Regions from separate parts of the Serratia ficaria genome, predicted to be linked through region 1. Evidence: predicted binding sites of a transcription regulator. Region 1 holds the regulator's gene; each other region holds the start of a gene.
What was found. Region 1 encodes PhoB, which activates phosphate uptake and scavenging genes when phosphate is short. Its sites were predicted from a motif close to CTGTCATAAAACTGNCNNAT; they were not measured.

Region 1 (3,571 bases):
GTATATGTTCGGCGGCGATGCCCGGCCCGTTGTCGCTGACCTGGAACTGCGCGCCCTGCGGCGTCTGCTGCCAGCTCACTTCGATATTGGTGCCCTTCGGCGTGTGATTGACCGCGTTATACACCAGGTTCGACACCGCGCTGCGCAGCTGATCGTCGTTGCCGAACACCTTAAGCTGCTCGTTCACCCGGAAGGTGATTTCGTGGTTGCCGCCGCTCAGCGACTGCGCTTCGCGCTGCAGCACCCGCAGCATCAGCGGAATGTCCACCCGTTCATTCATTTCCACGTTGGGCGCCGCCTCGATGCGCGACAGCGTCAGCAGCTGCTTGACCAGCCCGTCCATGCGCCGGGTCTGCTCCTGCATGGTGCCCAGCGCCCTGCCGCGCAGCGAGCCGTCCAGCTCTTCGTCGCTCATCATCTCCAGGTAGCCCTGCAGCACCGTCAGCGGCGTGCGCAGCTCGTGGCTGACGTTGGCGAAGAAGTTGCGCCGCGCGCCTTCCAACTGGCGCATTTGGGTGACGTCGCGCGCCACCATCAGCAGCTGCCCCTCGGAATAGGGCATCACGCGGAATTCGACGTAGTGTTCGTTATTCAGCTGCAGCGTCAGCGGGCGCGAGAACTCCTGCTGTTGCAGGTAGTGGGTGAATTCGGGGTAACGCAGCAGGTTGAGGATATGCTGGCCGTTGTCTTCCGGCCAGCGGAAGCCCAGCAGGTGTTGCGCCAGCCCGTTGCACCAAAAGATGTTGCCTTCGACGGTGGTCATCACCACCGCATCGGGCAGCGATTCGGCTCCGCTGCGGAAACGCTTGATCAACAAGGCCAGCTCGCGGCGGCGGCGGCGATTGCGCTGCTGCATCTGGTACAGCCCGTAGAACAGCGGCTCCCAGCTCCAGCGCCCCGGGGGCGGCGTCATGCTGCGATCGACCCACAGCCAGTGAGAGAGTTTGAGTTGGTTATAAAAATTCCAGGCCAGCGCCGCCAGCGCGGACGCCAGCAGGAACCAGGGCAGATAACCGAAAATCAGGCCCAGCAGCAAGGCGGGCAGACAGAAAAGGGCCAGCTCCAGGGCCAGCCTCTTCCACGACAGACGTTCTAACACGGCATATTCTCCAGCGCGGCGCGATCAGTAGCGCGTTGAGAACCGGTAGCCGGTGCCCCGAACGGTTTGAACCATTTTATCATGACCACTGGTCTCTAACGCCTTGCGGAGCCGACGGATATGCACGTCAACGGTACGGTCTTCCACATAAACGTTAGTGCCCCAGACGTGATTAAGCAACTGTTCGCGGCTATAAACACGCTCCGGATGGGTCATAAAGAAGTGCAGCAGTTTGAACTCGGTCGGCCCCATATCCAGCGCCTGATCGTTGGCCATCACGCGGTGTGAGGAAGGGTCCAGGCTCAGCCCTTGCATTTCAATCACTTCTTCCACCGCCATCGGGGAGATGCGGCGCATTACCGCCTTGATGCGCGCCACCAGCTCCTTGGGCGAGAAAGGTTTGGTGATGTAATCGTCCGCCCCCACTTCCAGGCCGCGCACCCGATCTTCTTCTTCGCCGCGCGCGGTCAGCATCATCACCGGAATGTCGCGGGTCAGCGCTTCGCGCTTCATATGTTTGATAAACTGAATGCCGGAACCTCCGGGCAACATCCAGTCGAGCAACACCAAATCAGGGAACGGCTCAGACAGGCGCGTCACGGCGCTGTCATAATCCTCGGCTTCCAACGGTTGGTAACCATTCTGTTCCAACACAAAGCACACCATCTCACGGATCGGCGCTTCGTCTTCCACCACCAGTATGCGTCTTGCCATCGTCAATCCTGCCAATGTGTTAGCGATCACAGTTGATTGCGGGCGCCATTATGCGTCAGTTTTGTGACACTTTTATGAAAAAAAGGGATGGTTATAGGCAGTAAGCATAGCGATTATTTTTTACATAAAAGAAAAATCATTCGGTTGTCATAATGATTGCGTCACGACAGCCGCTGCCGCGCCCTTTATAATCCTCGCCATTACCTTATCGCCCCGGGAGTGTCATGCGCCTGATCCACACCTCTGACTGGCATCTTGGCCAGTACTTTTTCACCAAGAGCCGCGCCGCCGAGCATCAGGCTTTCTTGCGCTGGCTGATCGAACGGATCGAACAACAGCAGGTGGATGCGCTGATCGTCGCCGGCGACCTGTTCGATACCGGCTCCCCGCCCAGCTACGCCCGCGAGCTGTATAACCGCTTTGTGGTGGAGCTGCGGCGCACCGGCTGCCAGCTGGTGGTGCTGGGCGGCAACCACGACTCGGTGGCGACGCTGAACGAATCGCGCGAGCTGCTTTCCTGCCTGAACGCGACGGTGATCGCCAACGCGCAGAGCGACATCGAACGGCAAATTCTGGTGCTGAACCAACGCGACGGCCAGCCGGGCGCGGTGTTGTGCGCCATCCCGTTCCTGCGGCCGCGCGACCTGCTCACCAGCCGCGCCGGCGAATCCGGCGCGCAGAAGCAGCTGGCGCTGCAGGAAGCGATCGCCGAACATTATCAGGCGCTGTATCGGGCGGCCTGCGACCGCCGCGACCAACTGGGATTGCCGCTGCCGATCGTCGCCACCGGCCACCTGACCACCGTCGGCGTCACCGCCTCCGACTCGGTGCGCGATATCTACATCGGCACGCTGGACGCCTTCCCGGCGCAGGCGTTTCCCCCCGCCGACTACATTGCGCTGGGCCATATTCATCGCGCGCAAAACGTCGCCAAGTCGGAGCATATTCGCTACAGCGGCTCGCCTATCCCGCTCAGCTTCGATGAACTGGGCAAGGCCAAAAGCGTGTTCATGGTCGACTTCGCCGCCGGCGCCCTGCAGCAGGTGACGCCGCTGGAGATCCCCAGCTTCCAGCCTATGCGGCTGATCAAGGGCGATTTGCCGCAGATAGAGCAACAACTGCGGCAGTTCGCCGATTATCAAGGCGAATTGCCGGTATGGCTGGATATCGAGGTGGCGACCCAGGACTACCTCAGCGACATTCAGCGCCGCATCCAGCTGCTGGCGGATGAGCTGCCGGTGGAGGTGGTGCTGCTGCGGCGCAGCAAGGAGCAGCGCCGCCAGGCGATCGAACAGCAGGATAAGGAAACGCTCAACGAGCTGAGCGTCAGCGAAGTGTTTGAACGGCGGCTGGCGCAGGAGCCGGAGATGGCCGAAGCGCGTCAGCAGCGGATGCGCCAGATGTTCCATCAGGTGGTCGATGAGGTGCGGCATCCTCAACGGGAGGCGGACCAATGAAAATTCTCAGCCTGCGGTTAAAGAACCTCAACTCATTGCAGGGTGAGTGGAAAATCGACTTCACCGCCGAACCTTTCGCCAGCAATGGGTTATTCGCCATCACCGGGCCGACCGGCGCGGGCAAGACCACCCTGCTGGACGCCATTTGCCTGGCGCTGTATCACCAGACGCCGCGCCTCAACGTGACCCCGAGCCAGAACGAACTGATGACCCGCCACACCGCCGAGTCGCTGGCGGAGGTGGAGTTTGAGGTGAAGGGGATCGGCTACCGCGCCTTCTGGAGCCAGCGCCGGGCCAAAAA
Region 2 (3,571 bases), 920 kb from region 1:
TAATTCCAGTTGACGTTGCGAGCGCCGCCAGATTGGGTGCGGACAGCGCACAGGATCCGGAGCGTACACGTAGTACGTGAGGAGTCCGAGCACTGCCCAATCCCAAGATGGCAAGCGCAGTAGTCAAATGGGATTATTGCGTCGAAGATTCGAAGCGGCGCAGCAGTACATCACCGCGCTGTACGGCGGCATCCAGCGCCTGCTGAGGCGTTTTCTTGCCGGTCCAGACGCTTTCCAGTTCTTCATCCACCACGCTGCGGATCTGCGGCATATTGCCCAGGCGCAGGCCCTTGGTGAACGGCAACGGCGGCTTGTTCAGCATCTGGCGCGTGGCGACGTCGGCGCCCGGGTTCTTGTCGTAGAATCCCTGCTGTTGGGTCAGGTCGTAAGCGGCGGTGGTGATCGGCAGATAGCCGGTCTTCTGGTGCCACTCGGCGGCGATCTCCGGCTGCGCCAGATACTGCAGGAACTCGGCCACGCCCTTGTAGGTAGCGGCGTCTTTGCCGTTCATCACCCACAGGCTGGCCCCGCCGATGATGGCGTTCTGCGGCGCGTTTTTGGCGTCGGCGTCGTACGGCATCATGCCCACGCCGTAGTTGAACTTGGCGTAGTGCTTGATATCCGCCAGCGAACCGGACGACGCGGTAGTGATGGCGCAGTCGCCGCTGTAGAACTTCTCGGTGGACTCGTCTTTGCGGCCGAAGTAGGTGAAATCACCCTTCTTGTTCATGTCTTCCAGCAGCTGAATGTGCTTCACCTGCAGCGGCTGATTGAATTCCAGCTTGGCGTTGGCGCCGCCGAAGCCGTTGTTTTCGGTGGCGAACGGCACGCCGTGCCAGGCGCTGAAGTTCTCCAGCTGGATCCAGCCCTGCCAGCCGCTGGCATAGCCGCACTTCATGCCGGCCGCGCGCAGCCTGGCGGTATCCGCCGCCAGCTCCTGCCAGGTTTTCGGCGGTTGTTCCGGGTTCAGGCCGGCCTTCCTGAAGGCGTCCTTGTTGTAGTACAACACCGGGGTAGAGCTGTTGAACGGTTGAGACAGCAGGTGGCCGCTCTTGTTGTCGGTGTAATAGCCGGCCACCGTCGGCACGAACACCGACTCGTCGAAGTTGATGCCGGCGTCTTTAAACACCTCATACACCGGTTTGATCGCTTTGCTCGCCATCATGGTGGCGGTGCCCACTTCGTACACCTGTAGGATCGCCGGCGCCTTGCCGGAGCGGTAAGCGGCAATGCCCGCCGCCAGGCTCTGTTCGTAGTTGCCCTTATAAACCGGTACGATCTTGACGTCGCTGTGGGTCTGGTTGAAGCGGTCCGCCAGGGAATCCACTTCCTTACCCAGTTCGCCTTCCATTGAGTGCCAGAACGGGATCTCGGTCGCCGCCAGTGCCTGGGTGCTGACCGCCAGGGTCAACGCGACGCACAGCGTGGTTTTGCGAATAGCGTAGGTGAGCATGCCTAACTCCTGAAAAAAGCTGGTGTATCCCCTGCATCTCTCAAGCCGCAGCCGCCTTGCTGCAACGTGAAATCTATTGGGGCAATAAGCGCGTGAGCGAAAAGAATCAGTTTTTTGTTCGGAAGCTAACATGCCATGCGCGGATGACAGAAAAATAACCGTTAGATGACAGCCGGATGACGGGAGAGTGAAGTGCAGATTGCGTTTTGATGTCGACGGCGAGGCAGTGCGCCCCGCCGCCGTGGAAATTACAGCGAACGACGCAGGCGAGCGACCGCTTCCTGCATTTGCTGCTCGGTCGCGGTGGCGAACGACAGGCGGAAGGTCGAACGATCCGGGTTATCGGAGAAGAAATATTCCCCCGGCACGAACACTACGCCCTGCTGCAGAGTGGTGTTCAGCCACTCGGTGGCGTTGAACGGCTGACGGAAGCGCGCCCACAGGAACATGCCGCCCTTCGGCTGATCGAAGGTGATGTAGTCGCCCAGCTCTTTTTCTACCAGCCCGGCCAGGATCTCGCCTTTATGCTTGTAAGCGGCGCGGATCTTTTCGATCTGCGCCGGCAGGCGATCCAGCCCCAGGTAACATTCGACGATGCTCTGCGACAGCGCGCTGGCATGCAGATCCGCCGCCTGCTTGATGATCGCCACCTTGTGCAACAGGAACTCGGGCAGGATAGCCCAACCCAGGCGCAGGCCCGGCGCCAGGATCTTGGAGAAGGTCGAGGTGTAGATAATGTTATCGGTGTGGCCCAGCACCCGCTGCGAAACCTGATGCAGCGTGGCGTGGCGCTCATCGGTAAAGCGCAGCTCGCCGTACGGGTCGTCTTCGATGATCAGGAAGTTGTGCTCGGCCGCCAGCTTCACCAGCAGTTCGCGCCGCGCCGCGCTCAGGGTGATGCCGCTCGGGTTGCCGAAGTTCGGCACCACGTACACGCCCTTGATGCGCTGGGTTTTCAACAGCTCGGCCAGTTCTTCCACCACCATGCCGTCGCTGTCGGAGGAGACCGACAGGATGTTGGCTTCCGCCAGCTCCAGCGTCTGCAGCGCCGCCAGGTAGGTCGGGCGCTCCACCACAAACACGTCGCCCGGGTTGACGATGGCGCGCATCACCAGATCCAGCGCCTGCTGAGAGCCGGCGGTCACCATCACCTCTTCCGCGCGGGCGGAAACGCCGCGCTCGGCGCACAGCGCGCAGATACGCTCGCGCAGCAGCGGGCTGCCTTCGGTCAGGCCATACTGAAAGGCGCTTTTCGGCTGCTCGGTGATCGCCTGCTGGGTGGCGATGCTCAACCCTTCGAAGTCAAACAGGGCATCAGAGGGGATGCCGCCCGCCAGCGAAATGACGTTTTCCATCTTACTGTGCTTGAGCAATTCACGGATTGCCGAGCTTTTTACATTGACGATGCGCTGCGCGAGTAACCCTTCTGTCTTCATTTCTTATTCTCGTACCTGATTATTTTTTAATTCGTAGGGGGGCGGTTCACCCGCCCAGATACGCCGACCGTACTGCTTCGTTTGCTAACAATGCGGCACCCGTATCTTCCAACACCACGCGGCCGTTTTCCAGCACATAACCGCGATCCGCCAGTTTCAGCGCCTGATTGGCGTTTTGCTCCACCAGGAAGATGGTCATGCCCTCTTCCCGCAGCTGCTGGATGATGTCGAAGATCTGCTGAATGATGATCGGCGCCAGCCCCAGCGAGGGTTCGTCGAGCAGCAGCAGCTTCGGTTGGCTCATCAGCGCGCGGCCGATCGCCAGCATCTGCTGTTCGCCGCCGGACATGGTGCCGGAGCGCTGATTGCGGCGTTCCAGCAGGCGCGGGAACAGGTTAAATACCCGCTCGATGCGCTGCTGATACTGCTGACGATCGGCGAAGAAACCGCCCATCGCCAGGTTTTCTTCCACCGTCATGCGCGAGAACACCCGCCGCCCTTCCGGCACGATCGCCACCGCTTCGCGCATGATGCGCGAGGTTTGCCACTGGGTGATCTCCCGATCGAGGAAGGTGATGCTGCCTTCGGTAGCGCGCGGTTCGCCGCACAGCGTGCCGAGCAGCGTGGTTTTACCGGCGCCGTTGGCGCCGATCAGGGTGACTATTTCGCCCTGCTTGATGTT
Region 3 (3,571 bases), 1.8 Mb from region 1:
ACGAAGTTGTACTGCGCCTGTTTTACCTGCGAGTTGGTCGCGCCGCCGCTGTAGATCGGCAGGTTGAAGCTTACGCCGATTTTATTCTGGCCGATATCAGTATCGGGATTCGTGTTGCCTGAACCACTGTACTTGCTATTGGTGATGCCGGTGGAGGCGCTCATATCCACGGTCGGCATATAGCCGGTCTGCGCCGAGCGGATCTGCTCACGCGCCAGGTCCTGGCTCAGGCGCGCGGACAGCAGGCTCAGGTTGCGCGCTTCGGCCTCTTTCAGCAGGTTGTTCACCGCTTCCGGCCGTTGGGTGGTGAAGCGATCGGTGTTCAGCGAGGCCAGTTCAGGATAGAACGCGCCGGTCACCTGACGCAGCGATTCCAGGGCGTTGTCCAGATCGTTGCGGGCGGAGACTTCGGCCGCCAGCACGGTATCGTAGTTGGAGCGGGCGTTCTGCACGTCGGTGATCGCCACCAGGCCCACGTTGAAGCGCTGGGTGGTTTGATCCAGGGTGCGGTACACCGCGTCTTTCTGCGCCTGGGTGTAAGACAGCGTGTCAATCGCCTTCAGCACGTTGAAGTAGGCGGTGGCGGTGTTAAGGATCAGCGTCTGTTCCGAGGTCTGGAAGGTGACGTCGGAGATACCGGCGGTCTTCTCCTGCAGCGTCAGCGCGCGCCATTTCGACATGTCGAAAATGGTCTGGGTCAGCGCCAGCGATCCGCTGGTGACGTCGCTGTTCACGTTGTTGGCATCGCGGTAACCGTTGCCATAGGTATAACCGGCGGTCAAACCCAATTGCGGCAGCAGCGGGCTGCGCGCTTCGTTGATTTTTTCGAATGCGGCGTCGCGGTCAGCAGCAGTTTTGCGCAGGTCCGGGTTACTTTCCCTGGCCTGTTTGTAGACCTGCAGCAGGTTCTCTGCCTGGCTCATTGCACTGAAGCCGCCCAGGCTCAGTCCGATAAGAAGGGGGAGCAGTTTCTTCATTTGCATTCCTTGTTGTGCAGCAATATTGCTATGTTAGCGCTGACGATAGACGAAATAGTTGCCGATTCTAGCAGAGTCTGCAGTACGCATCAGGTGGCTGAATGTGCCATCCGGCGTAACTTTTACCTTTCAGGCCGCCCATTTGCCGCCGTTCAACTGGCCGCGCAGACCGCACCTGATATTATGGCTGACAATCTATCATAAAGCTGCGGCAGATCGTCCGGCCGTTTCTGTCATCAAAACTGTTTATTTTATCGGCATACTCATGCAGGAGAATTCGCTTATGAGCCGTTCACAGCCGTCGCCGGTTACTTTCGATAAAAAAGATGTAGAAATTATTGCACGTGAGACGCTGTACCGTGGTTTTTTTTCACTCAATTTATACCGTTTCCGCCATCGCCTGTTCAACGGCGACATGAGCCCCGAGATAAAACGCGAGATTTTCGAGCGCGGGCATGCGGCGGTGCTGTTACCCTATGACCCGGTGCGCGACCAGGTGGTGCTGATTGAACAACTGCGCATCGCCGCGGTCGATACCAGTAATTCCCCCTGGCTGCTGGAAATGGTGGCGGGTATGATCGAAACCGGCGAGAGCGTCGAAGACGTGTGCCGCCGAGAAGCCGAAGAAGAAGCCGGCGTGGCGGTCGGCCGCTGCAAGCCGGTGTTGAGCTATCTGGCCAGCCCGGGGGGCACCAGCGAGCGCCTGTCGATCATGGTCGGCGAGGTCGACGCCGCCACCGCCGAGGGCATCCATGGACTGGAGGAAGAAAATGAAGACATCCGCGTCCACGTGGTCAGCCGCGAACAGGCTTATCGCTGGGTTGAAGAAGGCGCGATCGATAACGCCGCATCGGTGATTGCATTGCAATGGCTGGCGTTGCACCATGAATCGCTAAGAAAAGAGTGGGCCAACTAATGAAACAACGCTATACCCCTGATTTCCCCGAAATGATGCGGTTGTGCGAAACCAACTTCGCGCAATTGCGCCGCTTGCTGCCGCGCAACGACGAAGTGGGTGAAACGGCGACTTATCAGGTGAATGGCGCCCACTATCGTCTGACCCTCGTCGAGTCTACGCGCTATACCTCGCTGGTGGAGATCGAACAGACCTTTCCCGCCGTCAGCTACTGGAGCCTGCCGGCCATGACGGTGCGGCTGTATCATGACGCCATGGTTGCGGAAGTGTGTTCCACTCAGCAGATCTATCGCTTTAAAGCGCGTTATGATTATCCTAATAAAAAGTTGCATCAACGCGACGAAAAGCATCAAATTAACCAGTTTCTTGCTGATTGGTTGCGCTACTGCTTGGCGCATGGAGCGATGGCGGTTCCGGTTTGTTAGACAGACTGAAATAACAAAGGACACCATTTGGAAAGCCTGTTTAGACTGCCCGTGGCGAGTGGGAACACGGTCAGGATCCTACAAATAACAGATACCCACCTTTTTGCCGGCGAAAATGAGACCCTGCTCGGCATCAATACCTATCGCAGCTACCATGCGGTGCTGGACGCCGTCCAGGCGCAGCGGCGCGAGGTCGATCTCATCGTCGCCACCGGCGATTTGGCGCAGGACCATTCACAGGCTGCGTATCGGCACTTTGCCGAGGGTATCGCCAGGTTGCCGGCGCCCTGCGTCTGGCTGCCGGGCAATCACGATTTCCAGCCGGCGATGGTCGATGCGCTGGCCGCCGCCGGCATCGCGCCCTCCAAGCACGTGCTGCTGGGCGATAAATGGCAGGTGCTGCTGCTCGACAGCTAGGTGTTCGGCGTGCCGCACGGCGAACTGAGCGAGTATCAGCTCGAGTGGATGGAGCGCTGCCTGCAGGCCCACCCAGAGCGTTATACTCTGCTGCTGCTGCACCATCACCCGTTGCCTTCCGGCTGTACCTGGCTCGATCAGCACAGCCTGCGCAACCCGCATATGCTGGGGGCGATCCTGCTGCGCTATCCCAAGGTGAATACCCTGGTCTGCGGGCATATTCACCAGGATCTGGACCTCGAATGGCAGGGCCGCCGCCTGTTGGCGACGCCGTCCACCTGCGTGCAATTCAAGCCGCACTGCACTAATTTTACCATCGACGAGGTTTCTCCCGGCTGGCGTTACCTCGACCTGCTGCCGGACGGCCGGGTCGAAACGCAGGTATTCCGGCTGGAGAACGACGATTTCCGCCCCGACATGGATTCGGATGGGTACTGATGTCTACGCTACTTTATCTGCACGGTTTCAACAGTTCGCCGCAGTCGGCCAAGGCGACCGCCTTCAAGGCCTGGCTGGCCGAGCATCATCCGACTATCGAGATGCTGGTGCCGCAGCTGCCGGCATTCCCGGCGGAAGCCGCCGAAATGTTGGAAAATCTGGTGATGGAACGCGCCGGGCAGACGCTGGGCGTGGTCGGCTCTTCGCTGGGCGGCTACTACGCCACCTGGCTTTCGCAGTGTTTTTCACTGCCGGCAGTAGTGGTTAACCCTGCGGTGAAGCCGTTTGAGCTGCTGATTGACTACCTTGGCGAAAACGAGAACCCCTACACCGGCCAGCAATATGTGTTAGAGTCACGTCACGTTTACGATCTGAAAGTGATGCAGATCGATCCCTTG
Region 4 (3,571 bases), 2.2 Mb from region 1:
CGGCCAAGGCCGATGTAGTTGTCGCCGCCCATGCGGTCCAGCACGGTGGCGCCGTTGTCCAGCGTGCTGCGCTTCTCGTTGCGCTGTTCCGCCTGCGGGCGGGTGCCGTCGATGATAAAGAACAGGTTGCGCCGCTTTTGCTTGGCCAGAATGTCATAGGCGGTATTGTTCATCGCCAGATGATCGGAAGACACCACGATCACCGTGTTGCTGAAATACGGCGAACGTTTGATTTTTTCGATCAGCGCGGCGATATGTTGCTGGCTGCAGGCCACCGCGCTCAGTGAACGGTTGTCTTTATTCTGCCAGGCGTAGGTTTTTTTGCTGCAGCTGGCGGAGATAAAACCGTCCGGGTGATGGGTGTCGACGGTCAGGGCGAACAGCGAAAATTTTTGCTGCCGGCTGGAGAGCTCGACAAACTTGTCGTACACCAGATCCAGCAGGGTATCGTCATACCAGCCCCAGTCGTTTTTATAGCCCGGATCGCTGACCTGAGCGCGCAGTTCCTTATAGCCGTAAACGTGGTCGAAGCCGTGCGATTTGAGGAAGGTGTCCTTGCCGGCGAACGCCAATTCGGCGCCCTGATAGAAATAGTTGCCGTAGCCGGCGGATTTCAGCACGTCTCCCAGGCAGACGTTTTCCGGATAAAAGGTCGAAACGGCGCTGGACGCGTTGCCGTCGAACGGGGCGAACAGCGGGATGCCGCACTGCGAGGCCACCATGCCGGCGATGGTGTAGCCGGTGCCCGGCAGCTGTTGGGTGTTGCTGAAATCAATGCTGTCCTCCCGCAACCGGTCCAGTTCATCGGTCAGGCCGGGGAAGCTGTGCCGATCGAAATAGGTGCGTTCCAGGCTTTCCGCATAGATATACACCAGGTTAGGCTGCTTGCCCTGCAGGGTCTTTTTCGGCGCTTTATAGTAGGTGGCGAAATCGGCGGTATCGCCGCCGATTTGGCTTTTGACCAGCAGCGAAATGTCCTGAAAGGCCGGCGTGGTGCCGACCGAAAACAGCGCCAGCAGCACGGCGATCAGGCTGTAAATCACGCTGCTGCTTTTGGCCTTGCGGCGCAGCAGGCTGCGGGCCAACAGGGCGAAAATCAGCGCCAGCGCCGCCAGCAGGCCGAGAAACGGCAGCACGTATTTGCCGACGCCGGCGCCTTTCAGGCTGCTGGTGACGGTGTAGATCACCGCATCGGTAATGCCGTCGCCGGTGAAGTAGTTGCTGGCGATCAGGATAACGTTCAGGATCAGATAGCTGCCGAGCAGCGTCAGCAGGATAGCGAACCACCAGCGGTTGGCGGCGGCCCGGGTGCGATAGATTGAAATCGAGGCCAAAAAAAGAACGAACGACGCGAGTGCTGAAACCATCCACCGAATCCTGTCTGATTAGAAAGAAAATCTTTACTGTTCTGGCGCACGCCGCCAACGCTGCCGGGGCGTGAAAAATGAAGGGTATAGCCTATTGAAAGCGGCAGGGCAATGCGCGTTTGCGCCGCGCGGCGTTCGGCGGCGGCGATTGGCGGTTTTTGTGACAATACTGTGACAATCATCACGCCGCGCAGGCCGATAACGCCGAAATATTGCTCGCCGGGCTTTTGGCTCTACCATTAATGGGTAGCGTCGAATGCCGGCGCGCCTATCAGTCATTCAGGAGAAAAACATGCAGGCTATTCCCGCAGCCGTACTCGAGGAACTGGCGCCGCAGGGCGCCCTGCGCGCGGCGATCAACTTCGGCAACCCGGTGCTGGCGCAGCGGGGGCCGGGCGGCGAGCCGCAGGGCGTCTCGGTCTCTCTGGCCGCGGCGCTGGCCGGCGAGCTGGGCGTGGCGCTGGAGCTGGTGCCCTATGATGCGGCGGGCAAGGTGTTCGCCGATCTCGACAGCGGCGCCTGGACCCTGGCCTTTATGGCCATCGAACCGGTGCGTGCGGAACAACTCGCCTTCAGCGAACCTTATGCGATCATCGAGGGCACCTATCTGGTGGCCGAGGCGGCGCCCTATCGGCAGGTGGCCGAGCTGGATCGGCCGGGCGTGCGCATTGCGGTGGGCAAAGGCGCGGCCTATGACCTGTTCCTGTCGCGCACGCTGCAGCAGGCGCAGCTGGTGCGGGCAGGCACCTCCGCCGAAGCGATCGGCCTGTTTCTGGAGCAGGGGCTGGAGGCGGCGGCGGGGGTGCGCCAACCGCTGATGGCCGCTGCGGCCGCGAACCCGGGGCTGCGGGTGCTGGCAGGGCATTTCACCGCGATCAGGCAGGCGATGGCGGTGCCGCGGCGCAAAACGCAGGGTGCGGCCTACGTGAACGATTTTATCGAACGCTGCAAGGCCGACGGCCGGGTGGCCGAGGCGCTGCGGCGCAGCGGCCAGGGCGATGTGACCGTGGCGGGCGGCAAGGCGCCCGGCTAAACGGGCTCCCGCCGCGGCCGGGGCAACTCAGCGCAGTTCGACCGCGTACTCCTCCACCGGGGTGATTTTCTTGATCAGCTTATTGTCGAACAGGAACTGCTCGTAAGCCTGGTAGCGCGCGCTGTCCAGCCTGGCCGGATCGGTGGCGAACAGCGGCAGGCTGGCCTGCCAGGCCTGCTTGTTCAACGCGGTATCCAGTTCGGGATAGGCTTTGGCGAACGCCAGCCAGGTTTGCTGCGGGTGCGCGCGCAGGTAGTCGCCGCCTTTTTTCAGCGCGGCGAGGAATTTTTTGATCTTCGGCTCCGCCAGCGCGTCGCGGCTGGCGACGATGATCAACTCATCGTAGGCCGGCACGCCGTAGTCTTCCACGTTGAACACCCGCGGCTCCTTGCCCTGCAGCTTCAGCTCCAGCGCTTCGATATTGCGATAGCCGCCGATCACCGCGTCCACCTGGCCCGCCAGCAGGGCGCCGGTCAGCTGGAAGTTGACGTTGATTAGCTTGATGTCGTCAGGGTTGACGCGCTGATTTTTGGCCATGGTGGCCAGCGTCGCCTGTTCGATGCCGCTGACCGAATACCCGACCTTTTTGCCTTTGAGGTCCGCCGGCGTGGCGATGCCTTTATCCAGCGTGATGACGGTGTTCAGCGGCGTGTCGATCAGCGTGCCGACGCGCACCAGCGGCAGGCCCTGATCGGCGAAGAAGTGCAGCTGCGGCTGATAGGTGATCGCGAGGTCCGCCTGTTTGGCCGCCACCAGCCGCGGCGGCAGCGCCGGATCGGACGGCGGCACGATCTTGACGTCCAGTCCGGCGTCCCTGAAGGCGCCGATCTGTTCGGCCACCATGATCGGCGCGTGATCGGGGTTGATGTACCAGTCGAGCACCAGCGTCAGCTTTTCGGCGGCGCCGGCCTGGCTCGCCATGGCGGCGCCGAGCAGCAGGCCGCAGACGGTTTTTTTAAACATGGTTGTTCCCTTAGTGGTTGAAATCATCAATGGTTCTCCGGCGCCCAGACGATCAGACGCCGCAGCAGCGCATCCACCGCGACCCACAGCAGCACGGTCATCAGCACCAGAATAAACAGCGCGGCGAAGCACAGGTCGGTCTGCATGCGCGCGTTGGCGTTGAGCATCAGGTAACCCAGCCCTTCGGCCGAGCCGACCCACTCGCCGA

Region 2: a site for PhoB is predicted at 1,606-1,625, ahead of ugpB (sn-glycerol-3-phosphate ABC transporter substrate-binding protein UgpB). Genes of this name have one in related genera too.
Region 3: a site for PhoB is predicted at 1,173-1,192, ahead of nudF (ADP-ribose diphosphatase). Genes of this name have one in related genera too.
Region 4: a site for PhoB is predicted at 1,526-1,545, ahead of opgB (phosphatidylglycerol--membrane-oligosaccharide glycerophosphotransferase). Genes of this name have one in related genera too.

What each region holds. Positions count from the first base shown of each region.
Region 1 covers NZ_LT906479.1:1,145,782-1,149,352, reverse strand. The annotation lists gene phoR (phosphate regulon sensor histidine kinase PhoR) at 1-1,099, opposite strand, end outside; gene phoB (phosphate response regulator transcription factor PhoB) at 1,124-1,813, opposite strand; gene sbcD (exonuclease subunit SbcD) at 2,038-3,270, shown strand; gene sbcC (exonuclease subunit SbcC) at 3,267-3,571, shown strand, end outside.
Region 2 covers NZ_LT906479.1:227,029-230,599, reverse strand. The annotation lists gene ugpB (sn-glycerol-3-phosphate ABC transporter substrate-binding protein UgpB) at 134-1,453, opposite strand; gene CKW09_RS01025 (aminotransferase-like domain-containing protein) at 1,702-2,889, opposite strand; gene livF (high-affinity branched-chain amino acid ABC transporter ATP-binding protein LivF) at 2,936-3,571, opposite strand, start outside.
Region 3 covers NZ_LT906479.1:4,519,788-4,523,358, reverse strand. The annotation lists gene tolC (outer membrane channel protein TolC) at 1-977, opposite strand, end outside; gene nudF (ADP-ribose diphosphatase) at 1,261-1,893, shown strand; gene CKW09_RS21180 (DUF1249 family protein) at 1,893-2,318, shown strand; partial or broken gene cpdA (3',5'-cyclic-AMP phosphodiesterase) at 2,346-3,173, shown strand; gene yqiA (esterase YqiA) at 3,173-3,571, shown strand, end outside.
Region 4 covers NZ_LT906479.1:3,355,998-3,359,568, reverse strand. The annotation lists gene opgB (phosphatidylglycerol--membrane-oligosaccharide glycerophosphotransferase) at 1-1,367, opposite strand, end outside; gene CKW09_RS15950 (transporter substrate-binding domain-containing protein) at 1,660-2,400, shown strand; gene CKW09_RS15945 (ABC transporter substrate-binding protein) at 2,428-3,363, opposite strand; gene CKW09_RS15940 (ABC transporter permease) at 3,390-3,571, opposite strand, start outside.